One region of the Kosakonia oryzendophytica genome, then DNA from elsewhere that is predicted to be linked to it. Evidence: predicted binding sites of a transcription regulator. Region 1 holds the regulator's gene; the other holds the start of a gene.
What was found. Region 1 encodes LexA, which represses DNA repair genes until DNA is damaged. Its sites were predicted from a motif close to TNCTGTATGTACATACAGNA; they were not measured.

Region 1 (16,102 bases):
GGTTCAAGCTTATTGATCCCTTGAGTTCATCGCCGGAAAGAATTAGGGCTTCCCGCAGGAAGCCCTTTCTTTTTTTAGTTCGGCTGCATTGTAGGGTACAGCGCGATGAATTCGTTAACGTCGCGATAGTGACAGATTTGATAAGCAAATCCTATGCGGTTCTAAGCAATGCGCCACTAAATGTTTCAGGGTTGTGACGCACCACTCAATACTTTAGTAACGCCAACGGTTATTGCGTTGATAACGTGGGAGCTTCGGTTCTTTGATAGCGCGAATGATCCAGACCACGGCAACAGCCAACAATAGCCAGGGCAACAGTTTGATCATCAACGCAAAAAGCCCGCCTAAAAACATCACTGCGGTTGCCACAACCAGCGCCGCCACAATACCCAGCAGCGACACGCCGGTCACCAACAACATAATAAAGAAGCCGATAATAAACAGTAGTTCCAACATAGCGCTCTCCACAAACCAGGTAACTCATTCTTCTATTACAAGAAATATGCCAACCTTAACTTACTGATTCAGCAATAAAAAAACCTGCACTGGTGTGCAGGTTTTAGTGAATTTGACCAGGTTTTAGTGAACTTTTAACGCGCCTGAGCAACAAGACTGAGCGCTTTCTCAACAACCTCAACATCTGCGCCGGCCTTGTGAGCATTCTCACTCAGGTAGCGGCGCCACTGGCGCGCCCCAGGGATCCCCTGGAACAGGCCCAGCATGTGGCGGGTGATGTGCCCCAGGTAAGCCCCCTGGCTGAGTTCACGCTCTATGTAGGGATACATCGCGCGAACAACCGCCACCGGATCGGCATCGCCGACCTCCGCGCCAAAAATTTCCCGATCAACCGACGCCAGAATCCCCGGGTTCTGGTAGGCTTCGCGGCCCACCATCACGCCATCCATATGTTCCAGATGAGCTTTGGCCTCCGCCAGCGACTTAATCCCGCCATTAATCGACATCGTCAACTGCGGGAAATCGCGCTTCAGCTGATAGACACGCGGGTAATCCAGCGGTGGGATCTCACGGTTTTCTTTCGGGCTTAAACCGGAGAGCCAGGCTTTACGGGCATGAATAATAAAGGACTCGCACTCACCTTTACCGGCAACCGTACCGATAAAGTCGCAGAGAAATTCGTAACTGTCCTGATCGTCGATACCAATACGCGTTTTCACCGTCACCGGAACAGAGACCACATCGCGCATCGCTTTGACGCAATCGGCAACCAGTTGCGCTTCTCCCATCAGGCAAGCACCAAAGCGACCGTTCTGCACGCGATCGGACGGGCAGCCGACATTGAGATTAATTTCATCATAGCCGCGCGCTTCAGCCAGCTTCGCACAATGGGCAAGCTGCGCCGGATCGCTGCCGCCAAGCTGCAATGCGACCGGGTGCTCTTCTTCACTGTACGCCAGGTAATCGCCTTTACCATGAATAATCGCACCGGTGGTCACCATCTCGGTGTACAGCAGCGTCTGACGCGACAACAGTCGCAGAAAGTAACGACAGTGCCTGTCCGTCCAGTCGAGCATCGGCGCCACGCTAAACCTGCCAGACCAGTGATAAGCAGAATCGGTGGGCATCAGGCGGGTTTGCTGGTTTTTTGTCATGTAGGATTACCGTGCAATTTTGGCAGTTAAAAAATAGAGGTATCAGGCCCGCCCAGGTCAGGCAAATAACGGCACCTGAAATAGCGGGGCGTCATTCTAGCATAATGGAACACCTTAAACCCGATGGCATTCAGTACAACCCGATAGCGCAATAACCGGCATGAACTTGTACAAAACACGATCGACACCTATCATTTTTGGTAGGCATAGGAAATGTTCGTCAATAGCCTGACGCTATTAACCACCGTAACGGGTAAAAGGAGTTAAAGAAGATGACTACACCGTATGTTCGCCTCGATAAAAATAACGCTGCTGTTCTCCTCGTTGACCACCAGACGGGTTTACTGTCATTAGTGAGAGATATCGATCCAGACAAATTTAAAAATAACGTTCTGGCATTAGGCGATCTCGCTAAATATTTTAAGCTTCCCACCATTCTCACCACCAGCTTCGAAACTGGCCCTAATGGTCCTCTCGTTCCTGAGCTAAGAGCGCAATTTCCTGATGCGCCGTATATTGCTCGTCCTGGCAATATCAACGCCTGGGATAATGAAGACTTTGTTAAAGCGGTAAAAGCGACCGGTAAAAAACAGTTGATCATTGCCGGTGTTGTAACGGAAGTGTGTGTGGCCTTTCCTGCACTATCGGCGCTGGAAGAAGGTTTTGAGGTATTTGTCGTCACCGACGCATCCGGGACATTCAACGATATTACGCGACATTCGGCCTGGGATCGCATGTCAAAAGCCGGCGCACAGTTGATGACCTGGTTTGGCATCGCCTGCGAATTACACCGTGACTGGCGTAATGATATTGAAGGCCTGGGTAACCTGTTTTCGAACCATATTCCGGATTACCGTAACCTGATGACCAGTTTTAATACGTTGAGCAACAAATAACCGTGTAAAAAAACCGGAGGCCACGCGCCGCCGGTTTTGTCTTCGTCTGGTTGTACCTTAGAATGTCACGCTAAGTTGCGCACCAGCACCCCATGTTTTGTCTTCGCCTACCAGCCCCATTAAATCGACGTGAACCCGGTTAAACGGCGCGAAACCGACACCACCCGTAAAGACGTTTTTGTCATCGCCTTTCACATCAGCGCGATAACCGGCCCGAACCGCCAGCCAACTCAGCGGACGAATTTCACCGCCGACGCCCACATACTGGGAGTCCTTCTCGCTCTTAAAGCCTTTGGTTTCGGTTAAATCACCGTCGGCACTTAACGTCACCAGATCGTTATGCCATGACACCCCGGCCGTCACCACCGGGCTAATCTGGTAAGTGTCTTTATAATTGACCGTCTGCCCGGTTCTGCCGTTGCGGATCAGGACATCTTTGGTGTCGATATCACGGGAAATCAGGTTTGTACCGGTCAGACCAACAGAGATGTTTTCCCCTAAATCTGCCGCCGCACCCACATCCACGTTAAAGCCGGTGTCATCGGTACGATAGCGGCTATTGCTCCACTCACTGCTGTGATAGTCATAAATAGAGGTAGTGTAGTTCCAGACCCAGGTTTTCTGGAGCTTTGGCGTCACGCCCAGAGATAAAGGGATGCCGCCCACCTCGAACTGCCGGGCAACCGCAACGCCGTAATCCGATACAACAGCCGCACGACCGGATGCCGTGGAGTTGAGATTTTTGGTGATCTCATTGCTGCCATTTGGCGACACAACGGCATTTAGCGCTTCAGTTGCTGCAACCGTTGTACTGTTCTGAATACTGCGTAAATAGGTAATATCCTGCTGATCAACCGACGAGCTAACAATGGCATGCGCATAGGCTTTGGTGACAAAAGCCACCGAGAGCACATCGTTTGGAATGCTGACAGCAATACCCGCCGCCGCTTTGGCCCGCGCGGTTTTCCCGTTCAGGAAAGTCAGTTCATTCGCCAGGTCTTTGGCAGCACTCTGGAATTGACCGATGGTACCCAGAGGGTTAGCGAGAAATTGCGCGGCGGTGAGGTTATCAACGACATCGCGATAGCTGTCGATTTTGTCACTGATATTGTCGATTTCGTCGCGCAGATTGTCCTTATCGGTAATTTGCGCCTGCACACTAGGCAGAATAACGGTGATATCGTCTTCCGGTTTGGCTTTTGCCAGCAGTGCCGGGTTAATAAGGGCGCCGCTGCCATAGTTTGCGGAGGCAACACCGGTTCCCCCCATTGCATCATTACGTGCTTCCGCCCAGGTATTGGCTGCTCCCGCCTGATTTGCCACAACGAAGGAGACAGCTATCGCGACCACCGAAAATTTGAGATTTTTTTTCACAGTATGCGTCTCGTAGTCAGAATGAGTTTTTTTTAAACCTGATTAGTATTTGCTAAACAGGAAGGCTCTATTGCTGCGAATAACATAGGAAAAAGTAGCTAAATCTTCTGAACGAAAAATAATCGACAGAAGTGATTTTTGTGATTAATGACACTCATTATTTATAGAAGACGCTGATGAGTTCGTGGATATATCGGCGAAAAACGGATCCCAGGACGCGATCTCGGCGTTTCGCGCCGGACATGGTAAAGTACGGGTTTATTGCTTCCCCCGAAACAGAGAGCGCCCATGGATAAGACCACTTCGCAAGAGATGTTAGTGCAGGCTGAAAAGCTGTGCGCGCAGCGCAATGTGCGCCTGACTCCCCAGCGTCTTGAAGTGCTGCGATTACTGAGCCTGCAGCAAGGGGCAATCAGCGCTTACGATCTGCTCGACTTATTACGCGTCAGCGAGCCGCAGGCTAAGCCGCCAACCGTCTACCGCGCGCTGGATTTCCTGCTGGAGCAAGGGTTTGTTCATAAGGTAGAGTCGACTAACAGCTATGTGCTGTGCCATTTGTTTGATCAACCGACGCACACGTCCGCCATGTTTATTTGCGATCGCTGCGGGTCGGTGAAAGAAGAGCAGGCGGAAGGCGTGGAAGATATTATGCACGCGCTGGCGGCGAAGATGGGTTTTGCCCTGCGCCATAACGTGATTGAAGCACACGGTTTATGCGCCGCCTGTGTGGAAGTGGAGGCCTGCCGTCATCATGAGCACTGCCATCACGATCACAGCATTCTTGTAAAGAAAAAACCGCGTTAATAGCGCTGATAGTTCGTTCCGGGGAATAAGTATGTGACCCGGGCGAAAAAGCGCAGCCAACACCGGTAACACATCAAAGATAACGGGACATCCCGAAAGATTTCGCGTTTTACCCAGGCGGCAAGCGTACGCGTTCCGGGGAGCATACATCAGTATGTGACCCGGGCGAGAAAGCGCAGCCAACACCGGTAAAACGTGAAAGATAAAGGGAGGGTACATCCGTGTACCACTTGGGCAGGGTAACGCTCACAAAATCAACACATTGAGGGTCAATGTCCGTTACCAGCGGTAATCATTACGGCTTTCCCAATCCGTAACTTCCTTTTCTGCCTCATCTTTTGCGTAACCGTAACGCTCCTGGATTTTACCCACCAGTTGGTCACGTTTGCCTTCGATGACGGTCATATCGTCATCGGTCAACTTGCCCCATTTCTCTTTCACAGTACCTTTAAACTGCTTCCAGTTACCGCCGATTTCGTCTTTGTTCATCGTTGACTCCTTATCGTTCGGTTAAAAGTTACGTTCCTGTTACGCTGAACGTACTGATCATTGTAGTCAGGAATACTGCCAGTTGGTTTATATTCGGAATCTTTAACCATTTACGACAAAGAAAGCAGTATTAACGAGGCGGGAGAAAGAAGTATAAGAAAAGAGAGGGGTCAGGGGTGGCCAATACCGGAAAACCAGGTGCCATTGCGCCAGTGACGACGCCACACCCATGCTAAAGTCAGCCCTCGCAGCGCCAGAAACACCGTCAGCGACAGCCACAGGCCATGGTTGCCCAGCGTCGGCACCGTCAACAACGTCAGGGCAAACCCTCCAGCGGCAACCGCCATGCTGTTGCGCATTTCTGCACCGCGCGTCGCGCCTACAAACATGCCATCCAGCAAATAACACCACACGCCCACCACCGGCAGGATCACCTGCCAGATAAGGTAGTGCCCGGCCATGTTTTGCAAGGCTGGCAGTGAGGTGAGTAACGCGATAATTGACTCCCCGGCCAGCGCATACACCGCTGAGAACGCCAACGCCACCAGACCAGCCTGGCGGCATGCCGCGTGCCAGATGAGCTTAAGCTGCGTGTCGTCACGCGCGCCATAAGCGTGCCCGGAATGGGCTTCCACTGCATAAGCGAACCCGTCCAGCGCATAGGCAGTGAACGTCAGAAACATCATCAGCACCGCATTCGCCGCCACGGTTTCGCCGCCAAGACGCGCGCCGAACACGGTTATCGAACCAAAGCAGAGCTGTAACAATAACGAGCGCAGCATGATGTCCCGATTAAGCGCCAGCAAGCGTCCAAGGCCGCCGCGCCAGGCCGCCTTCAGCACCGGGAAGGTGATACCGCGCATAACCAGCACACGTCGTGCCATCAACAGGCCGAGCGCAAAGGTCGCGTACTCCGCCACCACCGTTGCTAATGCCGCTCCCTGAACGTTCATGCCCAGCCCCATCACCAACCAGACATCAAGCACAATATTGAGAACGTTGCCCACCACCAGCAAGATCACCGGTGCGCGGGCATACTGCACGCCCAAAAGCCATCCCAGCAGCACCAGGTTACCGAGCGATGCCGGAGCACTTAACCAGCGGATATCAAGGAAGCGCCGCGCCTGCTCCAGCACCGCAGCGCTGCCGCCGGTAATGTGCAACGCCAGATCGATAAGTGGCACGCGTAAGAGTGTAATCAGCACGCCAGCGCCCATCGCCAGCAGCAGTGGCTGCACTAACGCCCGAGCCAGCGCAGGCGCATTTTTCGCACCGTATGCCTGAGCCGTGAGCCCGGTGGTGCTCATTCGCAGAAACAGCAGCAGCATAAACAGGAAGCTGGTCGCTGTCGCGCCGATGGCCACACCACCCAGATAGACTGCGCTATCCAGATGCCCGACCACTGCCGTATCCACCAGCCCCAGCAACGGGACAGTGATATTGGAGAAGATCATTGGCAGGGCAAGTCGCCACAGCGCTTTGTCGGATGCAGTCAGCAGCGGCATAGCAGCGTCAGAATCGATCGGGGAAAGGCATTAACGCTGCGGAGCGTAAAACAGCACCGCAGCGAATAAGGGAGGCGTTACAGCCACTCGCCATTGCGAATGACGCCTACCGCCAGTCCTTCAATGGTGAAGTTTTGATCGCGCAGATCAACAACAATCGGGGAAAACTCATTGTTTTCCGGTAACAGTTCAACTGTGTTGCCCTGTTTTTTCAGACGTTTAACGGTCACTTCGTCTTCAATACGCGCCACAACGACCTGGCCGTTGCGTACATCCTGCGTTTTATGCACCGCGAGCAGGTCGCCGTCCATAATGCCGATGTCTTTCATTGACATTCCGCTCACGCGCAACAGGAAATCCGCATGCGGTTTGAAGAGCGCAGGATCGACCTGGTAATGCCCTTCGATATGCTGCTGCGCCAGCAGCGGCTCACCAGCGGCCACGCGGCCGATCAGCGGCAGTCCGAGATCGTCTTCTTCTTCAAGCAGCAAGCGAAGACCGCGTGATGCGCCAGATACGATTTCGATAACCCCTTTGCGCGCCAGCGCTTTGAGGTGTTCTTCAGCCGCATTTGGGGAACGGAACCCCAATTGTTGCGCGATTTCCGCACGTGTCGGCGGCATACCTGTTTGGGAGATGCGATCGCGGATAAGATCGAACACCTCTTGTTGCCTGGCCGTTAATGCTTTCATTCCGCCCCCTGGGTGTATATACAGTTATGCTGTGAGTATATACAGTCAAAGGTGATTTTGGAACCAAATTTAAGCAAATAACCAGAGTGTTATCGAATTCTGGAAGCGTTATCGAAAATGCGACCAGAGCAGTGAGATCCAGGTAAACAGCGCCAGCAGGATAGACATCAGCACCGCTGCCGACCCCATATCCTTCGCTCGCCCGGAAAGTTCATGAAATTCCGCGCCAATCCGATCCACCACCGCTTCAATTGCACTGTTGAGGATTTCAACGATCATTACCAGCGATACCGAACCAATCAGCAGTACGCGCGTGATGGGATCCACATCGAGCCAGCAGGCAATAATAATGGCCAGCACGACCGCGACGGCCTCCTGGCGAAACGCCGCTTCATTTATCCATGCGGCACGAACGCCTTTCCAGGAATAGCCCGCCGCTTTAATGATCCGGGTTAATCCAGTGGTATTATTGGCCATGAAAAGAACCTTTTTATCTAATGAGCATCAATGTCTATGTAAGCACGAAGAGGTACAACAGAAATTATGCGCGCTTTCTGATATTCTTGCGGCGCAATGGCACTATTAACCCAGAGGCTTTACATCCTTTATGTCCGGCTGGCCACGAATTTACTACAAATTACTGAATTTACCATTAAGCGTGCTGGTAAAAAGTAAATCGATCCCCGCAGAACCTGCACAGGAACTGGGTCTCGATACCTCACGTCCCATCATGTATGTGCTGCCTTACAACTCCAAGGCAGACTTGATGACGCTGCGCGCTCAGTGTCTGGCGCATGAGTTGCCAGACCCACTGGAACCGCTGGAAATCGACGGCGCACTGCTACCGCGTTACGTGTTTATCCACGGCGGGCCGCGTGTATTTACCTATTACACGCCAAAAGAAGAATCCATCAAACTGTTCCATGATTACCTGGATCTCCACCGCAGTCATCCGGATTTGGATGTGCAAATGGTACCGGTATCGGTGATGTTTGGTCGCTCCCCCGGGCGTGAGAAGGGCGAAGTCAACCCGCCTTTGCGCATGCTCAACGGCATCCAGAAATTCTTCGCTGTGTCCTGGCTTGGTCGCGACAGCTTTGTGCGTTTTTCACCGCCTGTTTCATTGCGTCGCATGGCGACAGAACACGGCACAGACAAAATTATCGCGCAGAAACTGGCACGCGTCGCGCGTATGCACTTCGCCCGTCAACGCCTTGCCGCAGTTGGCCCGCGCCTGCCTGCGCGTCAGGATCTGTTTAATAAGCTGCTCTCATCCAAAGCAATTGCCCGAGCAGTCGAAGATGAGGCGCGCAGCAAGAAAATCTCCCACGATAAGGCGCAGCAAAATGCTATCGCATTGATGGAAGAGATCGCGGCGAACTTCTCATACGAGATGATCCGCCTGACTGACCGCATCCTCGGCTTCACCTGGAACCGTCTCTATCAGGGCATTAATGTGCACAACGCCGAGCGCGTGCGCCAGTTGGCCCATGATGGTCACGAGATTGTCTATGTGCCCTGCCACCGCAGCCATATGGACTACCTGCTGCTGTCGTACGTGCTCTATCACCAGGGGCTGGTGCCGCCGCATATCGCCGCAGGCATTAACCTGAATTTCTGGCCCGCCGGGCCGATTTTCCGCCGCCTGGGCGCGTTCTTTATTCGCCGTACCTTTAAGGGCAATAAGCTCTATTCCACCGTGTTTCGTGAATACCTGGGTGAGCTGTTTAGCCGCGGTTATTCCGTCGAATATTTTGTCGAGGGCGGCCGTTCCCGCACCGGGCGTTTGTTGGACCCAAAAACCGGTACGCTGTCGATGACCATTCAGGCAATGCTGCGCGGCGGTACGCGTCCTATCACGCTGGTGCCGATTTACATCGGGTATGAGCACGTGATGGAAGTGGGCACCTACGCTAAAGAGCTGCGCGGGGCGACGAAAGAGAAAGAGAGTCTGTTGCAGATGGTGCGAGGCCTGAGCAAGCTGCGCAATCTGGGCCAGGGGTATGTGAATTTCGGTGAGCCTATCTCGCTGATGAACTACCTGAACCATCATGTGCCGGAGTGGCGCGAGTCGATCGATCCGATTGAAGCTATCCGTCCGGCATGGTTAACGCCGACGGTGAACGGCATTGCCGCCGATCTGATGGTACGAATTAACAACGCGGGTGCGGCTAACGCCATGAACTTGTGCTGTACAGCACTGTTGGCATCGCGTCAGCGCTCTCTGACGCGGGAGCAGTTAACCGAGCAGTTGAGTTGCTACCTTGAGCTCATGCGTAATGTGCCCTATTCGCCGGATTCAACCACGCCGTCCGCCAGCGCCAGTGAGCTTATCGATCACGCGTTGCAGATGAACAAGTTTGAAGTCGAGAAAGATACTATCGGCGATATCATCATTCTGCCGCGCGAACAGGCCGTGTTGATGACCTATTACCGCAACAACATTGCGCATATGCTGATGCTGCCGTCGTTGCTGGCGGCTATCGTGACCCAGCATCGCGCCATTTCCCAACAGGAAATTCTGCGTCATGTAGAGCTACTCTACCCGATGCTGAAAGCGGAGTTGTTCCTGCGTTGGGAGAAAGCAGAGCTGGCGCAGGTGCTGGAAAACCTGACCCAGGAGCTGCTGCGCCAGGGGCTGCTGACGGTGAAAGACGATCGTGTGAGCATTAACCCGGCGCACTCGCGCACGCTGCAATTGCTCGCCGCAGGCGCGCGCGAAACGCTGCAACGTTACGCCATTACTTTCTGGCTGCTGAGTGCGAACCCGTCGATGAACCGCAGTACGCTGGAAAAAGAGAGCCGTACGCTGGCGCAACGTCTGTCGGTGCTGCACGGTATCAACGCACCGGAGTTCTTCGATAAGGCGATCTTCAGTACGCTGGTGCTGACACTGCGTGACGAAGGCTATATTAGCGATACTGGCGATGCGGAACCCGCGCAGACATTAAGCGTGTACCAGATGCTGGCGGAGCTGATTACGTCGGATGTGCGTTTAACGATTGAGAGCGCAACGCAAGCAGAAGCGTGAAGGTAAGACACCCCTCTCCCGAAAGGAGAGGGGTGAGAAATATTAATGCAGGTAACTGAACGCCAGCCCTAAAAACAGCACCAGGCCCACGTAGTTGTTGTTCATAAAGGCTTTAAAACAGGCGTCGCGTTCACGGCCTGCAATCAGCACCTGCTGGTAGACAAACAGCCCCCCCGCTATCAGCACCGTCGCGTAATAGACCCAACTTAACCCGTTCAACCAGCCAATGGATGCCATCAGCACCATCACCGCAAGCTGCAAAATACCAATAATCAGCGTGTCGAAACGGCCAAACAGGATCGCTGTCGATTTGATACCAATTTTGACATCATCGTCCCTGTCGACCATTGCGTATTGCGTGTCGTAAGCCACAGCCCACAAAATATTGGCAAGGAACATGATCCAGCAACTCAGCGGTACTGACTCGCTGACCGCGGCAAACGCCATCGGAATCGACCAGCCAAACGCCGCGCCCAACACCACCTGCGGTAGATGCGTGTAGCGCTTCATAAACGGATAGACCCATGCCAGCGCCAGTGCAGCCACCGACAGCAGAATGGTCATCATGTTGAGCGTCAGCACCAGCGCAAACGCTAACAATACCAGCACCACAAACAGGGTTCGCGCTTCATTCTCCGTCACGGCACCACTGGGCAACGGACGGTTCGCGGTGCGCTTAACATGGCCATCAAACTTACGATCCGCGTAATCGTTCACCACGCATCCGGCGGCGCGCATCAGCCAGACGCCCGCCACAAAGACCAGTAAAATCCACAGCGGCGGCACTCCCGGCGTCGCCACCCATAACGCCCACAGCGTCGGCCACAGCAGTAGCAACGCACCAATCGGCTTGTCCGTACGCATCAGCCGGTGAAAGGCCAACAGCTTATTCTGCGTGAGACTCCACTCCATTTTCGATTCCTCTTAATACAACGGCGACGCAGGCAAAAACAGTTCGGTCAGCATCAACGGTTTCCCGCCCAGACGCAGGCGGGAACGGCGTCCCCAGAGCTGCTCATGACGACCAATTTCAATAAAGTCACGCGTAAGCGTAGAAGAGGTAAAGAGATAACGCCCAAGCGGCGTTGTTCCCAACTGTTGCAGCGCCAGCTCCGGACCACTTAGAGTGGACTCCGGCACCACGGTGCGCCCGGCAAGCCAGGGTTCACCATCCGCACAAAGAATGATTTCGCGCAACCAATAACGCGACTCCTCTGGCAACAGGCCGTGCTCCTGCGTTATCTCGTCTGCGGTGACAAAATCTTCCCGAATCAGCATCACGCTGACCGTTTTGCCCTGCTGCTCAAAACGTTTCGTCATGGAATCTTCCAGCAACAGCCAGTCCAGCAGTTGCGGTTCAAGCGCAGGAATCGCGTCTAAATAGCGCAGCGCACGCAATTGCGTAAGCGCGGGGTGAGACATGCCTTACTCTCCGGTACATAACGTAGGATTATTGTATCGCAGAACAGGCTTTACGGGCGGGGAAAGTTCATTCGGTTTTCATCAGCGCAACAGGTGTGCAACAGCGCACCGCTGCGCCGGAAAAAGGGTGCGTCAGGCGACGCACCAGTTGCTGCAAATATCAGCATTGTGGGGAGACTGTTACCCCTTGCCTTTTACACTGCCGATAAAAGTGGAACGGGCGGTTTTCGACCCGAGGCGCTCTGCTTCATCCAATAATTTCAACGCCTTATCAACATCGCCTTTCGCAACAGCTTGTTTGATGGCCTGGTTAAAATAGCTCTCCGTGTCGTTAAGCATCGGTTCGCTTTTCGCTACTGGAGCAGGAGCCGCAGCGGGCGCGGCAGCCGGAGCTGGTTGCGTGCTATAAGCCGGCGCGGCGGTATTGCCCACGGTGACCGGGCCGGGGCCCGAGGAACCAAACAGCGGGCCTACCAGAATGCTGGAGTTGCTACTGTTTTTCACTTTCAGGTTCACCACACCCTCCGCAACATGACGCGCTATCGGATCGGGAATATCAGGGATCGCATTACCCACGCCTTTAGCATAGGCTTTAGCCGGATCAAGCAGTGTGGTGGTTTTTTGCAAATCGCTCGCGGTGGTGAATGCAAGGATATAGAGCTTCTGCTGACCCAGCGCAGGCGTCAGGCGCATAACCCCTTCGAGTCGATCTGCGCTTAACACTCCCGGTTCCTGGTAGGTAAAATAGTTGCTGGGGAAATAGGCCGCAGGCGACATATTCTGATCAAATACCAGCACGTTCGGCGCAAATACCCCAGTGTTTTTATTGACATCGCTTGACAGCGTCAGCGAAAGCTCACCAATGTTAGCTGGCACGCTAAATGCCGCAACTGGCCCGGTAATACCCGGCACATTCAGATGCTGTCCGCCGGTAGCAAGCCGAACTGTCTGGCTTTTGGACGTGTCGACCGGCGTCCAGGTGAGTTGCTGGAGTGCAGATGCCGGGATCGACGGCGCTGCTGTTGTGTTCTGTGGCACGATATTCACATCAGCCAGTGCAAAACCCGGTACACCCGCCAACATACCCGCGGAGAGGCACAGGGCAATGAGGTTTTTTTTCATTTTCATTTTAATCACCTTCAGGATGCAAAACAGCGTTGGCCAGGCAATAGCGCGCTGTTTGTAAGAATCAGAGGGGCTTGCGCCCCTCTTCTGTTTACGCGAGTAAAGCCCTTACCACCAGATTTCCATCTGGGCACCAAAGCTCCATTCGTCACTGTCGCCACGGCCGAAGCTTGAGCCACCCGTACCATTGCGGGTTGCCAGACCATAGTTGGCGTTAGTGCCCGGGTTACCACTGGTGTTGTAGCCCCATTTTTCGTCCCATTTCGCATAGGTTGCGAATACGCGGATTGCCGGGCGAGACCAGATGCTGTCGCCTGCCTGCCACTGCTGCGCGAGGGTGATTTTGTACTGGTTGTTAGTGTCGTTGGTACGCTGAGATTTCACATTGTCGTAGCCTACTTCCAACAGGGTGCTCATGATCGGTGTCCATTTGAACATCGGGCGCACACCAACAGTCCACCATTTGGTGCCGTTGTTGTTATCCCAGTCGATGTCCTGATACATACCGACATACATCAAATCCCAACGATCGCCGAGAGAGATAGCACCGTGGTCGAGGATACGCAGCAGGCTGCCGTTGTTATTAGCGCTATAAGGCAACTTGCTGTTGCTCTCAATACCGATACCAGAGCCTTGCGATAACCCTTTGCCCTGCGATGTCAGCGCATCAGTTGCGTACTGCACGACAAACTTGTTATAGCCTTTCAGCATGCTTTGAACGTGCTCAGCTGTGAACATCCAGCCGTCTTTCGTTTCGGTATTATCATATAAATGGTAGCCGTCACGGGTATTGGCGCGGCCATAGTCAACACCAAACTCTAACGTACCACCCGGGTTAACGGCCATCTGCGCTAAACGCATGTCAAAAACATCGTTGGCGGTTTTTTCCGTGTAATCGTAAATACTGTTGCTGGCGAAGGTCGCGGAACCACCCGCTTCAGTCGAACGGGTTGCAGCCAAAGAGAGTTTACCGAAGCCAAGATCGACGTTTTCAAGACCCGCGCCCGGACCGGAGATGTCCCAGTAGTAGAAGTCAATCATGTGTACGTCATGACGCTGGTAGAAACGTTTACCAGCCCAAATGTTGGCGCCTGGCAGAGCATCGATCAGGTTTTTACCCTGCACGTTGGCTTCACGAAATGCCGGGTCCGTTGCTTCCCAGTCATTTTGTTGTGCGACGGAATAAGCAACGTTAGTGTCGAAGTAGAAGCTTTTATCGCCCTCTTTCCACACTTCCTGACCAAGTTTTAATTCCGCGTAGGTTTCGCATTCATTACCGAGACGGTATTTAGAGCCTGCACCTGTCGCCTGGAAGCATTGCTGCTCGCCGCCGCTGCCTGTCCAGCCAATACCGGAACGGGCATAACCTTTAAAGTCGACGGCGCCCGCCTGTGCAGACAGGATGCCTGCGGCAATGGCGAGTGCCAGTGGAAGTTTGCGCAGAGTAATCATCATTCTATCTCCTGAGATCATTGCTTTTCTTTTTACACATCGCCTTTCGCGCACACGCTTTATCAACGGGTGGCGCGAATGGCTCTGTGTAAGTTTTTTGGAATGCTTAAACGCCAGGCTCTTTATGTAACCGGCGGCAGGCGGTGCCATCTTCACGGAACAGATGGCAACGCTCCGGCGGTAAGCCGATGGCGAATGTGGCACCCTCTTCTACCAGCACCACGTCGGTCTGGCGGTAAACCAGGTTCTGACGTATTGCGGGGATCTGGATATGAATTTGTGTTTCGTGACCAAGCTGTTCTACGACCTGAACTTCGCCTTCCAGCGTGACATCGGCGATGTCGCTTGGAAGCAGATGCTCCGGGCGAATGCCCAGAGACATATTCGCGCCGACCCGCACATTGGCACTGTCTACCGGCAGCCACACTTGCTGGCGGTTAGGCAGCTCAACCTGCACCTGTTCAATGGCGGTGGCAGTGACTTTTACCGGCAGGAAGTTCATCTTCGGCGAGCCGATAAAGCCGGCGACAAAACGGTCAGCCGGGTAGTGATAAAGCTCCAGCGGTTTACCCACCTGCGCCACGCGACCGGCGTCCAGCACCACAATCTTGTCGGCCAGCGTCATCGCTTCGACCTGATCGTGGGTGACGTAAATCATCGTGCGGCCAAGGCGTTTATGCAGACGGGAGATCTCAATACGCATCTGCACACGCAAGGCGGCATCAAGGTTGGAGAGGGGTTCATCAAGCAAGAAGACGCGGGGTTCGGCGACCAGCGTGCGCCCAATCGCTACGCGCTGACGCTGACCACCGGAAAGGGCTTTCGGTTTACGCTCCAGCAAATGGGCCAGTTGTAATATTTCGGCCACTTGCGTTACACGCGCTTTGATCGTCTCTTTTTTCGCACCCGCTAACTTCAGGCCAAAAGACATGTTTTCCGCCACCGAAAGGTGCGGATAGAGCGCATAGGACTGAAATACCATGCCGACGCCGCGTTCGGCGGGAGGAACATCATTCATACGGGTATCGCCGATCAGCAAATCCCCGCTGGTAATGGTTTCCAACCCGGCAATCATGCGCAGCAGCGTCGATTTACCACAGCCTGACGGGCCAACAAACACCACGAATTCACCTTCGTGAATATCGAGATTGATATCTTTCGACACCACCACGTCGCCCCAGGCTTTCGTTACATTACGCAGCTGTACGCTCGCCATGCCCTTCTCCCTTCGTTACAACCTGTCACCAACAGAAACATTCAACGTGGGCTGACTATGGCGCATCAATATCGCGTGTGAATCCTCCACCCCCCTGGTTTTTGATGGGGGAGGAGGCGGGAGGATGAGAGAAGCAGCTCTGCCCCCCAGGCTGAGGGACTGCGGGCAATTTCGTGATGGAGGCTGCAAAAACCGGCGTATTTTTATGTGCGCTGCCACACATAATAAAAATTTGTGTAACAGGGATCACACAAATCCCCCCAGGGGCGTAGGTTTAAGGAGGATGAGAAGCGCTTGTCAAAAAAGGAGACTAATCCCCGTCGAACCACCTGAACGTATCCACGAGCACAACACCTAAAGGACGGGATATATGAAAATCAAAACAGGCGCACGCATCCTCGCATTGTCCGCAGTGGCGACGATGATGTTTTCCGCCTCTGCCCTCGCCAAGATCGAAGAAGGTAAGCTGGTCATCTGGATTAATGG
Region 2 (16,102 bases), 1.3 Mb from region 1:
AACCAGAAAACTGCGCCCGGCCATGGTCTGCGTCAACGCTTTCGGTTCGCCCTGGTAGAGCAATTCCCCTTCGTTCATCAGCAGCACTTCGCGGCACTGTTCGGCCTCATCAAGATAGGAGGTGCTCCAGAGAATCAACATCCCATCACCGGCCAGTTCATGCACCATTCGCCACAATTCGCGACGGGAGATCGGATCGACGCCGACGCCAGGTTCATCCAGCAACAGCACTTTCGGTTCACCGACCAGCGTACAGGCCAGCCCGAGCTTCTGTTTCATACCGCCGGAGAGCTTCCCGGCCAGCCTGTCAGTAAACGGAGCGAGGGCGGTAAATGCCAACAACCGTGAAAATGTCTGCTGCCGTTTTTCGCCGGTGACGCTGCGCAAATCAGCGTACAGATTGAGGTTCTCCATCACCGTCAAATCTTCATACAGGCCAAATTTTTGCGGCATATAGCCCAGCATGGCGTGCAGTTCACTGTCGTTGCGTATCGGGTCCAGTCCCATCACCTGCGCGTTGCCTTCATCCGCTTTCATTAAGCCTGCAAGCATGCGCATCAGCGTGGTTTTCCCGGCACCATCCGGCCCGACCAGCCCGGTGACGTAACCGGCGTTAATGGTGCAGTTGAGTTGCGCCACGGCGGGTTTATCCATGCCGGGAAAGCGTTTTACCAGCCCGTGCAGATGGATGGTCGCCTCACTCATGACGCGCCTCGTTAAAATGGATAGTGACTGGCATGCCCTGGCGCAGTGTGTCGTCGGCATCGGTGACGATAATGCGCAGGCGATAGACCAGGTCGGTACGTAAATCCGGGGTTTCAACGGTTTTGGGCGTAAATTCGGCGGTCGGGGAGACAAACCCGATTTTGCCGTGATAGGGCTTGTTTGGGCGACCGTCAGTGTACAGCGTCACCTCCTGACCGGGCTGCGCTTGTTGCAAATTACGCTCATCCACATAGGCGCGTATCCATACCGGGCGGGTTAAGGAGAGCGTCAGCACTGTTCCGCCCGCGCTGAGCATACTGCCGGGTTCCACCGCGCGGGTCAGCAGCGTGCCGTTCGCCGGGGCGATAAGCGCGGTGTCCTGCAAATCCAGTTGTGCCTGCGCCAGTGCGGCTTCTGCCTGTTCGAGGCCGGCTTTGGCCTGAGCAATTTCTTGCGGGCGGTTCCCGGCGCGATACTGGCTCAGTTTATCCTGCGCGGATTTCAGCGTGGCCTGTGCCTGATCCCGTGAGGATCGTGCATTTTCCAGGTCATTGGCCGGAATCGCATGACTTTTTATCAACCCCAACTGGCGCTGGTAGTAGTTCTGCGCGTAATCATACGCTGCACGTGCCTGATTCACGGCGGCAACAGCCTGGGCTATCTCTTCATCGCGGTAGCCCGCCGTCGCCAGCGAGTATTTCGCCTGCGCGGTGGAGACATTGGCCTGCGCTTGCAAGAGGGCATTTTCATACGGCGCTTTGTCTAGTTCACCCAGCAACTGGCCGCGTTTAATGGTGTCCCCTTCATCCACCGCCAGCGAGGCCAGTCGACCGCCCACGCGAAAGCTCAGATTGACCGTGCGGATATCAACATTGCCATACAGCGTCAGGCTGTTTTCCTGTTTGCTTTGATACCACATCCAGCCGCCGCCCAGCACGGCAAGCACTATAATCGCAACTACTATCACCACGACGGGCTTTTTCATTACTCGGGACTCCTGTGCGTTAATCCTTGCAAAATCAAATCGATATGGCAGGTGATGACCTGAAAAATCAGCGACGATTTCTCGGCATCGAATTGTGTCCATCCGGCGCGCAACAAAAAGGTTTCCCGCCCGAGACGAAACGCGAGAATTTCCCCCAGTAGCGCGTGGGTATGAATAATGGTTTGCGTATCGCCTGCGTCGAGGCCGGTATAAGCCGCAAGCAGGCGGGTCAGGTGGCTGTGTAACGGTGCAATTACCTGGTCATGCACCAGTTGATAGGCGCGGGTGGGAGAGAGCTGCTCACGGGAGATAAATTTACTCAGGTTGAGCGTTTCGTCATGCGTCAGCAGGGTGATCATACTTTTACATGCCCGGTGGATCAGTTCGCGTATGGCCTCTTTATCCGGAACGGGATGGGCGAACAACGCTTCCGCCGCCTGTGCGTGAGGGCGGAAGTTTTCATGAATAAAGTCGGCTATCCACTGTGCGCAGGCGAGGTAGAGATCGTCTTTGGAACCAAAGTAGTAGGTAATGGCGGCAATATTTTGCCCTGCCTGCGCGGCGATATCCCGGGTGGTGGCGTGTAAGCCGTATTCACCAAATTGCGCGAGTGCGGCGGCAATAAGCTGGCTTTTGGCTTGTTCACCTTTGCTGGTTGTCGGTGTCGTATTCATGGGCGCAATAATAATTAATCAATCGATTGATTAACTTTAGGGGGAGTTTTTGTGCTTGTCCAGCCTGGGCTGAACGAATCTCCCGCTGCGCTTTCTTTGTGGGATATTTTATGCGTGCGATCACAAAAGCTGATACACTCCGCCCCTTCATGGCATTGTGGTTTTTGTCATCAATCAAATTATTATCTCCTCGAAAACTACACCTGTGACAGGTCGGGGCGGTGCGGAGTTGTTATGTCATTTGATGCCCTTGGCCTGAATCCGGATATTCTGCGCGCGGTCGCAGAGCAGGGTTACCTTCAGCCAACCCCTATTCAGCAGCAGGCGATCCCGGCTGTGTTGCAAGGCCGCGACCTGATGGCCAGTGCCCAGACGGGTACCGGTAAAACCGCCGGTTTTACCCTGCCGTTGTTGCAGCGTTTGATCCAGAGCGAGCCGCACGCGAAAGGCCGTCGTCCGGTGCGTGCGCTGATCCTGACGCCGACCCGTGAACTGGCGGCACAGGTGGGTGAAAACGTTCGTGAGTACAGCAAATACCTGAATATCCGCTCTATGGTGGTGTTTGGCGGGGTCAGCATTAACCCGCAGATGATGAAGTTGCGCGGCGGCGTAGATGTGCTGGTAGCGACACCCGGGCGTCTGTTGGATCTGGAACACCAGAATGCACTGAAACTCGATAGTGTGGAAATTCTGGTGCTGGACGAAGCCGATCGCATGCTGGATATGGGCTTTATCCACGATATTCGCCGCGTACTGGCGAAGCTGCCGGCTAAACGCCAGAATCTGCTCTTTTCCGCGACCTTCTCGGATGAGATTAAACAGTTGGCGGAAAAACTGCTGCGCAACCCGCTCGAAATTGAAGTGGCGCGCCGCAACACCGCGTCTGAACAGGTGACGCAGCATGTTCATTTCGTTGATAAAAAACGCAAGCGTGAACTGCTGTCACAGATGATCGGCGAGGGTAACTGGCAGCAGGTGTTGGTCTTCACCCGCACCAAGCATGGCGCCAACCATCTGGCTGAACAACTGAACAAAGACGGCATTACCAGCGCCGCTATCCATGGCAATAAAAGTCAGGGCGCGCGTACCCGTGCGCTGGCGGATTTCAAATCCGGCGATATTCGCGTGCTGGTGGCGACCGATATTGCCGCCCGTGGTCTGGATATTGAAGAGCTGCCGCACGTGGTGAACTATGAGCTGCCCAACGTGCCGGAAGATTACGTGCACCGTATTGGCCGTACCGGCCGTGCGGCTGCAACCGGTGAAGCGTTGTCGCTGGTGTGCGTTGATGAGCATAAACTGCTGCGCGATATTGAGCGTCTGCTGAAGAAAGAGATCCCACGCATTGCATTAGCGGGCTACGATCCGGATCCGTCAATCAAAGCCGAACCCATTCAAAATGGTCGCGGCCAGGGCGGTGGTCGTCAGGGTGGTGGTCGCGGGCAGGGCGGTCGTGGTCAGTCAGCACCGCGTCGCACCGATGGCGAAGCGCAAAAACCGCGCACACCGCGCCGTAGTGAAGGCGGGGCCGCTAAGCCGGAAGGTGGGCGCCGTAGCGAAGGTGGGGCAGGTGGACGTCGTCCTGATGGTGGTGCGACCAAGCCAGCAGGTGGACGTCGCCTTGACGGCGGAGCCGCTAAACCAGCAGGTAATGCATCCCGTCGTCGTCCGCGCAAACCGTCTGCCGCGCAGTAATCGTCTGATTCTGCCGATCAGATAAACGCCATCCGGCATTCATTTGCCGGGTGGCGTCTTTGTCTTATCGGGCTTGCAAATTCGTTTTCGTCCTCTACAGAATCCCTCCGTTACTGGCGATAACCTGTTGATACCATTCAAAACTCTTCTTCTTACTGCGCTTCAGGGTGCCATTGCCGTCGTTGTCTTTATCCACATAGATAAAGCCGTAACGTTTTTTCATTTCACCGGTACCGGCGCTCACAATGTCGATGGGCCCCCACCACGTATAGCCCATGATATCGCAGCCATCTTCAATGGCTTCCGCCATCGCCTGAATATGGCGGCGGCCATAATCAATACGCGCCAGATCGTTAATTTGCCCGTCAGCATCGGGTTCATCGACGCCGCCGTAGCCGTTCTCCACAATAAACAGTGGCTTACGGTAGCGATCCGCCAGTTCGTTACAAACAATACGGAAGCCCTGCGGATCGATAGGCCAGCCCCATTCTGTTTTTTCCAGCCAGGGATTATCCAGCCCGGCCGTTCCGCCGGTATCAATGCGGAACTGCCCGCCAGTCTGATGCAGTACGCTGCGGTAGTAACTAAAGCCAAGGTAATCGGAAGGGTAATCCGCCAACAGTTGCCGATCCCCCTCGGCAATCTCCAGCGCTACCCCCAGTTCGCGGAACAGTCGCGGGGCAAAAGCCGGGTATTGACCGAACATCATCACATCAGAGAAAAACAGTGAACGACGGCGCAACTGCATCGTGGAGAAGATGTCTTCCGGGTTACAGGTGGCCGGGTAGACAGTGCTCAATGACAACATGCAGCCAATTTTCGCCCCCGGGATAATCTCATGACACAGCTTGTTCGCCAGCGCATTGGCGACAAACTGGTGATGGTTAGCCTGCCAGATAGTTTGTGCGCTGGCGTCAGCATCTACCGCGCCGGTGGCGAAGGGCATGCGGTTCATGTTGTTCAGCTCATTGAAGGTCATCCAGTATTTGACCTTGCCTTTATAGCGGCGGAAGACCGTTTCGCAGTAGCGGGCAAAGAAATCAATCAACTGACGGTTCTTCCAGCCGCCGTACTCCTGATACAGCGCCAGTGGCGTTTCGTAGTGGGAAAGCGTAATAACCGGCTCGATGCCATACTTCAGCAACTCATCAAACAGAGCGTCATAAAAAGCCAGCCCGGCTTCGTTGGGCGTGGTTTCATCACCGCGCGGAAAAATGCGCGACCAGGCAATCGAGGTACGAAAGCATTTGAACCCCATCTCTGCGAACAGCGCGATGTCTTCTTTGTAGCGATGGTAGAAATCAATCGCTTCGTGGCTGGCGTAATAGAGATTCGGGTCAATCACCGCATCATGTTTGCCGGAAGCGATACCGCCGCGCACCACGTCGGCAATCGATGGCCCTTTGCCATCCTCGTTCCATGCGCCTTCGGCCTGGTTGGCGGCAATCGCACCGCCCCATAAGAAACCTTTCGGGAAAACAGCCATTTCCGCTCCTTAATTCGTCAAATCTTCGCCGTTGGAGGCAATCAGTTTTTTATACCAGTGATAACTTTTCTTCAGCGAGCGGGCCTGGGTGCCGTTGCCCATATCATCCTGGTCCACATAGATAAACCCATAGCGTTTGGAGATTTGCGCCGTGCCGGCGCTGACCACATCAATCGGCCCCCACCAGGTATAGCCAAACAGATCAACGCCATCGCCGATGGCTTCCCGCATCTGCTCCACGTGCTGGCGCAGGTAATCGATACGGTAATCGTCATCAATCGAGCCATCCGGGTTAACTGTATCCACTGCGCCCAGCCCGTTTTCGGCAATAAACAGCGGTTTCTGGTAGCGGTCATACAGCTGGTTTAAGGCAAGACGCAACCCTTTCGGGTCAATCTGCCATCCCCACTGGCTGGTGGGGAGGTATGGGTTGCGGATGCCGCCAGTCACCATATTGCCTTCCGCTATTTCCAGTTTTTCCGGGTGCGCACTAACGGTGCTCGACATGTAGTAGCTAAAGGAGACGAAATCGACCGGGTGCTGGCGCAGGATCTCATCATCGCCGACCACTTTTTGCAGCGTAACGCCTTTCTCCGCCAGCATGCGATCGGTATAGGCCGGGTAGTAGCCGCGCGCTTGCACATCGCTAAAGAACAGCGACACGCGCTGCATCTCTTCACAGGCCTGCAAATCATCCGGATGGCAGGTGTGCGGATAGAGCATCTGGTAGCTGATCATGCAGCCGACCTGCGAGCCGGGAATAATGGCATGGCAGGCTTTGGTGGCCAGTGCGCTGGCGACAAACTGATGGTGCGCGCCCTGGTATTTATCCTGTTCGAGATGCGGATTGTCCTCTTCGATCACCCCAACGCTGACATACGGGTGATGTTTCACGCAGTTGATCTCGTTGAAGGTCATCCAGTACTTCACTTTTTTGCGGTAGCGGGTGAAGACCGTGGTGGCGAAACGCACGTAGAAATCGACCAACTGGCGATTCGGCCAGCCGCCGTAGTCGGTGACCAGCGCCAGCGGCATCTCGTAGTGCGACAGCGAGACAATCGGTTGAATACCGTGCGCCAGTAGTGTATCGAACACCTCGTCGTAGAATTTCAGTCCAGCTTCGTTCGGCGTGGTTTCATCGCCGCGCGGGAAGATGCGCGTCCAGGCAATCGACATGCGAAAGCACTTAAAACCCATTCCGGCGAACAGGGCGATATCCTCTTTAAAGTGGTGGTAAAAGTCGTTGCCTTTGCGTTTGGGGTAGTATTTTTTGCTGTCCGGATCCTGCGCTTCACGTACCTGCGCGTGGGTCATGCCCAGCCACTGATCGAGCCAGCGTTCGCGGGGCATATTGCTATCGAAGGTGTAAACATCAGAGACCGATAGCCCTTTTCCTCCCACGTTCCATGCGCCCTCCAGCTGGTTAGCGGCCGTGGCGCCGCCCCATAAAAAACCGTCCGGAAATGCTTTCGAAAATGCCATACGTCTGCTCCTTACGCCGCTGTCGCGGTCAGTGTGAGAAATGCGTCCCGGCTGGCGACATCGCCCTTTGCTTTTACCGGGCTGATATCGCCGTACTGTTCACTGTTGGTGACCACAACAATCACGCTGGGGTCGATGCCTTCGGCTTTCAGCGCCGCAAGATCAAAGCTCACCAGTAAATCGCCCACCTCGACTATCTGCCCGGCAGTGATGTGGCTGGTAAAGTGGCGTCCGCCCAGCTTGACGGTGTCGATACCGATATGGATCAGGATTTCTGCTCCGGTATCGCTTTGCAGCGCCAGCGCATGGTGGGTTTCAAACAGCGACGCCACCTTGCCGTTAACGGGCGAACGTAACTCGCCACTGGTGGGGTAAATCGCCAGGCCTTTGCCAAAAATTTCATCGGCGAAGACCGGGTCGCTGAGTGTGCTCAACGCTTTCAGTTCACCACTGACAGGGGCAAACAGCTTCTCTTCGCTGCGTGCCACCGGCATCGGGCTGATGCCGGCAACCACCGTCTCTTCAAATCCGAGGATCACCGTGACCACGGCGGCGCAGGTAAACGAGATGGCGATACTGACCAACGCCCACAGAAAAGTGGGGCCAACCAGAGCCGGAAGACCGGGCAGACCGCTGAGCGCAAAGGCATACGTTTTCACCCCCATTGCCATGGCGAAACCGCCGCCGCAGGCACCGCCAATCAAGGCGGCGGCAAAGGGGCGTTTATAACGAATATTGATGCCGTACATCGCCGGTTCGGTAATGCCCATTGCGGCGCTGAAGCTGGTGGTCAGCGCCAGCGACTTCAGTTTCCGGTCTTTGGCGCGCAGGAATACGCCAAAAGCCGCGCCAGCCTGGCCGAGGTTGGCAACATAAAAGAGGATCTTGAACGGATCGAAACCCATCTGGCTGATGTTGTTGATCATGATGGGCACCAGCACATAGTGCATGCCGGTGATAATGATCATCGACAGCGTGCCGCCCACCACCACACCTGCGACGATACCCATATTTTCCACCAGCCAGATAATGCCGCCAGACAGCGCGTTACCGGCAAAAATACCCAGCGGACCAATGGCGATAAGCGTGATGGGGGTGACAATCACCAGGCTCAGCAGCGGGACAAACATCGTTTTCAACACGCCGGGCATGATGCGGTCAATCCACTTTTCCACCCGACTAAGGAGCCAGACCGCCAGTAAAATCGGGATTACCGTAGAGGCATAATTGACCGTGGGTACCGGCAGGCTCATAAAATGCACTGGCGCGCCGGATTTAAACAACGTTTGAAGTGCAGGGTGGAAGAGGGCGGCGGCCAGCGCGACGGCAACGTACGGGTTGGTGCCGAATTTATTGGCAGCGCTGAATGCCAGCGCCAGCGGCATAAAGTAGAAAACGCCGTCGCTGATCGCCAGCAGGATCTGGTACGTTTGATTACTGGTCTCCAGCCAGTGCATGGCGACCAGCAGCGCCAGCACCCCTTTGAGAATACCGGCCCCGGCAATGGCCGGAATGATGGGCGAAAAGATGCTGGATAGTCCCTCCAGCACGACGGAAATCGGATTTCGGCGTTTGCCATGCTGCACCGCGCCGCCGGATGAGACTCCTGGCAGTTTTGCCAGCAGCGCTTCGCACAAGGGGGCAACGTCGTTGCCGATAATCAGTTGATACTGGTCGCCTGAAATATTCACGCCTATCACGCCTTCCAGCGCTTCCAGCGCCGCACGGTCAGCTTTGTCGTGATCTTTCAGTAAAAAACGCAGACGGGTGATGCAGTGAAACAGCGACAGAATATTATCCTTGCCGCCGATCCGGGTAATGATCTGCTGCGCGGTATCCTGATAGTTCATGGTCATTCCTCCAGACTGACGCCTGCATTGCAGGTGTCATAACAATTACCGGTGATAAACCGGCGCGTTGCTCTTCTGGGGTTTGCCTGATTTAACAGTAACAAGCCTGGAAAGAATATTTTTTACGACTCTGCCCGTTGCACGACGTTTTCGATATGCACGGTCAGGTAGAGCTTTTCCGAGTTGCTCATGGTGTGGTGATAATTTTTACCGACAAACTCATTAATGGCGTCAACGCACTTCAGGGTTGTCTGATAACGACGCTGCACCATGGCAAATAATTCCTCGTCGTCATTATTTAATACCACTCCATCAATCACCCGCTGGGCGAAAAACTTTAAATGGGTAATAAAGCGTTGATAATTCAGACTGTGCTCATCGAGCGGCAGACTGAAAAAGTATTTAACGATATTCTGCAACTGGTAAATAAGGCGCGTAATCTGCGTGGTTTTACCCATCGTGTCGTTCAGTCCGGCGTTCACAATATGCAGGGCGATGCTACAGGCTTCGCTATCGGGTAATAATGTACCGGTGCGGGCCACTACCATGCCCAGAGCCTGGCGGGCGATGCTATATTCTGCGGTATAGAAATGGCGCACTTCCCACTCCAGTGGATTGGGCAGCACTTCGCTGTTCTGGCTGCGTTGCAGGGCGAAATGAAGATGATCGGCCAGAGTAACGTACAGGCCTTCACTTAATTTATGCGGCAGCGTTGTGCGCGCCAGGGCGACGATATCGTCGGTCAGTTGCAGTATTTCTACCGGCACTTCGCTGATCAAATCTTTGAAGCGGGCAGAGATCTGCGAATCCTGCAGCCGGAATATTTTTTCGATGGCCTGGGTATCCACGCTGGCACCGGTGTGGGTATTAAACCCAAGACCGCGGCCGGTAAGAATAACCTCAAGCCCACGCTCATCAATGGCGCTGACAACGTTATTATTTAATATTTGTTTGACCAGCATCGCCAACTCCTGCAAACAAAAACGGGCAAAACGTAAATACAGCCGCGGACGGATTTGTCCTCATAGTCTGCATTTAGGTTTTGCCCGATATTCGGTAACAAGCGTAATGCAGGTAAAAACTAGCATCGCCCGAATAAATGATCAACGCGTCGCTCAGGGCATAGATGGCCAGATGTGCCAAATTGTGATCGGCGCTGCGAAAAATATCCTGTATTTGCAACCGGAGGGATATTTCCAGGCGACCGCTTCCGGCATTGCAAAAACCGTTACCCCCAGGGCGCTAAAAATGCCACAATAGTGGCTGTTTATACAGTATTTCAGGTTGTCGAATGGCCCTTACCGCCGCGTTAAAAGCGCAGATTGCCGCCTGGTATAAGGCGTTGCAACAACAGATTCCGGACTTTATTCCCCGCGCCCCGCAGCGGCAGATGATTGCCGATGTGGCGAAAACGCTGGCGGGTGATGAAGGGCGGCATCTGGCGATTGAAGCGCCAACCGGCGTCGGGAAGACCCTCTCTTATTTGATTCCCGGCATTGCCATTGCCCGCGAAGAGCAAAAAACGCTGGTCGTCAGCACCGCTAACGTTGCCTTGCAGGATCAAATCTTCAGCAAAGATCTGCCGCTGCTGCGCAAAATTATCCCCGACCTGCGCTTTACCGCCGCCTTCGGGCGCGGTCGCTACGTGTGCCCGCGCAATCTCGCCGCGCTGGCCAGCTCTGAGCCGAACCAGCAGGATCTGCTGGCGTTTCTGGATGATGAGCTAACGCCGGGGAATCAGGAAGAGCAGAAGCTCTGCGCGGCGCTGAAAGTGGATCTCGACAGTTATAAATGGGACGGCCTGCGCGATCATACCGACAAAGCCATAAGTGATGAGTTATGGCGGCGTCTCAGCACCGATAAAGCCAGTTGCCTTAACCGCAACTGCCACTACTACCGCGAATGCCCGTTTTTTGTCGCGCGTCGTGAAATTCAGGAAGCGGAAGTGGTGGTGGCGAACCATGCGCTGGTGATGGCAGCAATGGAGAGCGAAGCAGTACTGCCGGAGCCGAAAAATCTGCTGCTGGTTCTGGATGAAGGCCACCATTTGCCGGATGTCGCGCGGGACGCCCTGGAGATGAGCGCAGAGATTACTGCCTCCTGGTACCGCCTCCAACTCGATCTGTTCTGCAAACTGGTGGCAACCTGTCTGGAGCAGTTCCGACCAAAAACCATGCCGCCGCTGGCGATCCCGGAACGGCTGAATGCCCACTGTGAAGAGCTGTATGAACTGATCGCGTCGTTAAACAACATACTCAATCTCTATCTTCCTGCGGGTCAGGAAGCCGAACACCGTTTTGCGATGGGCGAACTGCCGGATGAGGTAATGGCTATCTGCCAGCGGCTGGCGAAGCTGACCGAGATGCTGCGCGGCCTGGCGGAGCTGTTTCTGAATGATTTAAGCGAGAAGACCGGTAGCCACGATATCGTCCGTCTGCATCGCGTGATCCTGCAAATGAACCGCGCGCTGGGCATGTTTGAAAGTCAAAGTAAGCTATGGCGGCTGGCCTCCATGACGCAAGCTTCCGGCGCGCCGGTGTCGAAGTGGGCCACGCGGGAAGTGCGCGACGGGCAACTGCATATGCTGTTTCATTGCGTTGGCATTCGCGTGAGCGATCAGTTGGAAAAGCTGCTTTGGCGCAGCATTCCGCATATTGTGGTGACCTCCGCTACTCTGCGTTCGCTGAACAGCTTTAATCGTTTGCAGGAGATGAGCGGCCTGAAAGAGAAGGCCGGAGACCGTTTTGTTACGCTGGATTCGCCGTTTAACCATGTTGAGCAGGGCAAAATCGTCATTCCGCAGATGCGTTATGAGCCGCTGATTGAAAATGAAGAGCAGCATATTGCGGAGATGGCGACCTGGTTTCGCCAGCAGGTGGAAAGTAAAGCGCATCCGGGGATGCTGGTGCTGTTCGCCAGTCAGCGGGCGATGCAGCTCTTTTTGAGTTACGTGACCGATCTGCGTTTGTTGTTACTGGTGCAAGGGGATCAGCCACGTTATCGACTGGTGGAACTGCACCGTAAACGCATTGATGGCGGTGAACACAGCGTGCTGGTCGGTTTGCAATCTTTTGCCGAGGGGCTGGATTTAAAAGGGGATTACCTGACGCAGGTGCACATTCATAAAATTGCCTTTCCGCCCATTGACAGCCCGGTGGTGATCACCGAAGGCGAATGGTTGAAAAGCCTGAATCGCTATCCGTTTGAAGTCCAGAGCCTGCCCAGTGCGTCATTCAATTTGATCCAGCAGGTGGGGCGACTGATTCGAAGCCACGGCTGCCATGGCGAAGTGGTGATTTACGACAAGCGCCTGCTGACCAAAAGCTATGGTAAACGCCTTCTCGATGCGCTGCCGGTGTTTCCTATTTCACAACCGGCGATGCCGGACGTTATAGTGAAGAAACCAGAACAAAAGCGCCGCAGGCGCCGTTAACGATGTGAGCACGCAAGGAGTTCCCATGGATTACCGCACCATCATTAAAGAGATTGGCCGGGGAAAGCATCACGCCCGAGATCTCGATGTTGACACCGCACGTGGTTTGTACACGCACATGCTGAATGGCGATGTGCCGGATCTGGAAATGGGCGGCATCCTGATTGCCCTGCGCATCAAAGGGGAAGGCGAGGCGGAAATGCGTGGCTTTTACGAAGCGATGCAGCATCACACCATCAAACTGACACCTCCGGTGGCAAAACCGATGCCGATTGTGATTCCCAGCTACAACGGCGCACGCAAACAGGCAAATTTAACGCCACTGCTGGCCATTCTGCTGACGAAGCTCGGCTTTCCGGTGCTAGTGCATGGGGTGAGCGAAGATCCCACCCGCGTGGTCACCGAAACGATTTTCACCTTGTTGGGCATCCATCCCACGCTGCACGCAGGTCAGGCGCAGGCGCGTCTGGAAGGGCATCAGCCGGTCTATGTTCCGGTGAGCACACTCTGTCCGCCGCTGGAAAAACAGCTGGCGATGCGCTGGCGTATGGGGGTACGCAACAGTGCGCACACGCTGGCGAAACTGGCGACACCGTTTGAGAAATCAGCCGCGTTGCGCTTGTCCAGTGTTTCGCACCCGGAATATATCACCCGTGTTGGCAAATTTTTTGCCGATATCGGTGGGCGCGGTTTACTGATGCACGGGACGGAAGGGGAGGTCTATGCGAATCCGCAGCGTTGCCCACAGATTACGCTGATCGATGCGCAGGGCGAGCGCGTGTTATTTACCCGCAATGATGCGCCTGAACAGGTGTCGCCTGAAGGAGTGGCAAAAGACGCTGAGAGCACTGCCCGCTGGATAGAGCGCTGCATTGCCGGGCGCGAAGCGGTGCCTGAATCATTGAAGATTCAGTTGGCTTGCTGCCTGGTCGCAACGGGTGAGGTGGAGACGCTGGAAGCGGGTCTTGCACGGGTGGCGGAAAGTTTTTAACAAAAAAAAGCCCGTCACATTCCTGGACGGGCAAACAACAGGGTAACAACAGGGTCAATGAGGGTGGAGCATCCCCAGCGGAGGGTTAGTTCGCCGGGGGGTAGAACAGGGGGTTATTTGTAGATAACCGCAGTGCCGCTCATTTTGTTATTGCCGTTAGCGGACGTAATGCTGTAGCTGGATGCACCAGCTGCTTTTGCTTTTTCAGCCAGTTTGGCTTCAAGGCCATCCAGCGTGTCAGCGTTGTTGACAGACACGACGCCGATTTTGTTCAGGTTTTCGGCCTGCGCCGGGCTGACGGATTGCGCCGCGAACGCACCAAAAGAGAGGGTGGACAGGGCGATGGCAGCAACAGCATATTTGATGGTTTTCATGGTTAATCTCTCGCAGGTTATTCTGTGTATGGGACGATGTTCCGTCGATGTGATAAGTATCACGCTTTTTCGCAAGAGATAAAATCGAAGAGAATTGACAGCCTTATTCTAAAAAATTGAATAAGAAATAATCGATTGAATTTAAAGACATTTATTGATGAAAAACCGGCGTTTTGCAGTTGAGGCGCAGGGTGAACAATTTTGCGGCACATTTTGCTACGTGGCAGGGGAAAATCTGTGGATGTAAAAGCAAGCGCTTGCGCTGGTTACAAACGTCAGGAACGGTCAACGAAGCTGGCTATCTTTCGATCCTCGGCGATTATATCCTGAAAATGTAGAGTTATGTAAATCTTTCTTCTGTTGGCAAACCACGCATAAACGCACCCCGGGGATCGCGTTGCGACGCGCTTCCGGGATCGGTTCACCGCACTCCTCGCACTCCGTCAGGCTTTCCCCTGTCGGTATGTCGCGGCGGGCGCGGGCGACCGCATCTTCAATGGTACTGTCGATCTGTTGCTGTACTGCATCGTCGTTTGCCCAGCCTGAAGCCATAATGTCGTCCTCCCTATGAGTAAGTATAGCCACTCAGGCCGGATACACGCCTTACCGGTTATCCGGGCGAATCAGATCAAAGCGCAACGCTTCACTGATGCCGTAATAGGCCGATGGGCCACCTGCGCGCAATACTGGCTGGGCTTTTGCCGTCTGGTAAATCCCCTCTTCCAGCAGTGATTCATCGATATGCACTGCGACAACCTCCCCCAGCACCAGCCAGGTATCCAGTGCCGTGCCGTTGGCAGCCGTCAGTTGAATACATTGCGACAGGCGACATTCAAAGTTAACCGGGCTCTCCGCCACGCGCGGCGCACTGACAAGGCGGCCTGTTACAGGCGTCAGACCAGCCCGGGCAAATTCATCTTCGCCATGCGGTAAAGAGGCGGATGTTTCGTTCATGCGTACGGCCAAATCGCGGGTGGTCAGATTCCAGACAAACTCTCCGGTTTCGTTGATATTGCGTACGCTATCTTTCCAGCCGCTGCTGGCGAAGCCGATGATGGGCGGACGATAATTGAAGCAGTTAAAAAAACTGTATGGTGCAAGATTACGTCGGCCCTGGCCATCCAGAGACGCTATCCAGCCAATAGGGCGGGGACCAATAATCGCATTCAGCGGGTCGTGCGGCAGGCCGTGGCCTTTCGCCGGTTCATAAAAGTACATAGTGCTTCCGGGTAATGGAAAAAGTTTCTTCAGCCTCACTTATTTACCCGGCCAACGTCAACGGGTATCTTACGCCGCTGCTAACAGGAGAATGCCATGAATGCCCAGAAGCCGGGTCTGCACCCGCGTAACCGTCACCACAGTCGCTACGATCTCGATGCGCTGTGCGCCGTAACCCCGTCATTGCGCGACTTCATCATCGCCAACCCCAACGGCGAGGCAACAATTGATTTTGCCCGGCCACAGGCGGTGAAAGCCTTAAATAAGGCGTTGCTGGCGCAATTTTATGGTGTGCGTGAGTGGGATATTCCGGACGGTTTTCTTTGCCCGCCCGTTCCCGGGCGCGCCGACTACCTGCATCATCTGGCGGATGTGCTTGCCGAAAGTCATCAAGGGCAGATCCCGACCCAGGCCAGCGTGTTGGATATTGGGACGGGGGCAAACTGCATCTACCCGCTGATTGGCGTGCATGAATACGGCTGGCGTTTTACCGGTAGCGAAACCAATGACGCCGCCCTTGCCAGCGCACAGGCGATTATTAGTGCTAATCCGGGACTTAGTCGGGCGGTGCGTTTGCGCCGCCAGAAAGATTCGACGGCGGTGCTTAGCGGTATCATTCATAAAAATGAGCAGTATGACGCCATCATTTGCAACCCGCCGTTTCACGATTCTGCGCAAAGCGCACAGGCGGGTAGCGAACGTAAACGGCGTAACCTCGGGCAGTCTGCTGAGGGTGCGCTCAACTTCGGTGGTCAGCAGCAGGAGCTCTGGTGCGAAGGCGGGGAAGTGGCTTTTATCCGCACAATGATTGCTGAAAGCCCGCAGTTCGCGCGCCAGGTGTTGTGGTTTACCTCGCTGGTGTCGCGCGGCGATAACCTGCCTGAGTTGTATCGTGCTTTGACTCAGGTCGGCGCAGTGAAAGTGATAAAAAAAGAGATGGCCCAGGGGCAAAAGCAGAGTCGCTTTATTGCCTGGACCTTCCTCGATGACAACCAGCGTCAACGCTGGGCGCAGACGCGTTTTAAAGCGTAGGTTCGACGGGCGGTTGCGGGCCAGCGGATGCGGCTGGCTGCGTGTGTGGGGTACTGCCTGGCGCAGGCAGTACCTGATAGGTTTGCACCGGCGGCCGTACATCCGCCAGATCGAAATGTTTTTTCACCATCGTGTCGAGGGCAAAACGTACTGTCCACTGTTTCAGCGGCAGCGTGG

Region 2: a site for LexA is predicted at 10,135-10,154, ahead of dinG (ATP-dependent DNA helicase DinG). Genes of this name have one in related genera too.

What each region holds. Positions count from the first base shown of each region.
Region 1 is NZ_CP115659.1:4,767,085-4,783,186, forward strand. It holds gene O9K67_RS22965 (quinone oxidoreductase) at 1-24, shown strand, start outside; gene pspG (envelope stress response protein PspG) at 214-456, opposite strand; partial or broken gene dusA (tRNA dihydrouridine(20/20a) synthase DusA) at 591-1,627, opposite strand; gene ycaC (isochorismate family cysteine hydrolase YcaC) at 1,883-2,506, shown strand; gene O9K67_RS22985 (conjugal transfer protein TraF) at 2,564-3,880, opposite strand; gene zur (zinc uptake transcriptional repressor Zur) at 4,169-4,684, shown strand; gene O9K67_RS22995 (CsbD family protein) at 4,964-5,173, opposite strand; gene dinF (MATE family efflux transporter DinF) at 5,344-6,678, opposite strand; gene lexA (transcriptional repressor LexA) at 6,756-7,370, opposite strand; gene O9K67_RS23010 (diacylglycerol kinase) at 7,479-7,847, opposite strand; gene plsB (glycerol-3-phosphate 1-O-acyltransferase PlsB) at 7,978-10,401, shown strand; gene ubiA (4-hydroxybenzoate octaprenyltransferase) at 10,444-11,313, opposite strand; gene ubiC (chorismate lyase) at 11,326-11,823, opposite strand; gene malM (maltose operon protein MalM) at 12,004-12,951, opposite strand; gene O9K67_RS23035 (maltoporin) at 13,057-14,403, opposite strand; gene malK (maltose/maltodextrin ABC transporter ATP-binding protein MalK) at 14,507-15,616, opposite strand; gene malE (maltose/maltodextrin ABC transporter substrate-binding protein MalE) at 15,987-16,102, shown strand, end outside.
Region 2 is NZ_CP115659.1:3,466,131-3,482,232, reverse strand. It holds gene O9K67_RS16870 (ATP-binding cassette domain-containing protein) at 1-705, opposite strand, end outside; gene hlyD (secretion protein HlyD) at 698-1,690, opposite strand; gene cecR (transcriptional regulator CecR) at 1,690-2,364, opposite strand; gene O9K67_RS16855 (hypothetical protein) at 2,333-2,542, opposite strand; gene rhlE (ATP-dependent RNA helicase RhlE) at 2,599-4,059, shown strand; gene O9K67_RS16845 (glycoside hydrolase family 1 protein) at 4,154-5,545, opposite strand; gene O9K67_RS16840 (glycoside hydrolase family 1 protein) at 5,555-7,027, opposite strand; gene O9K67_RS16835 (beta-glucoside-specific PTS transporter subunit IIABC) at 7,039-8,877, opposite strand; gene licT (BglG family transcription antiterminator LicT) at 9,000-9,839, opposite strand; gene dinG (ATP-dependent DNA helicase DinG) at 10,169-12,310, shown strand; gene ybiB (DNA-binding protein YbiB) at 12,336-13,301, shown strand; gene ybiJ (DUF1471 family protein YbiJ) at 13,415-13,675, opposite strand; gene O9K67_RS16810 (DksA/TraR family C4-type zinc finger protein) at 13,961-14,227, opposite strand; gene O9K67_RS16805 (flavin reductase family protein) at 14,279-14,893, opposite strand; gene rlmF (23S rRNA (adenine(1618)-N(6))-methyltransferase RlmF) at 14,990-15,925, shown strand; gene ybiO (mechanosensitive channel protein) at 15,915-16,102, opposite strand, start outside.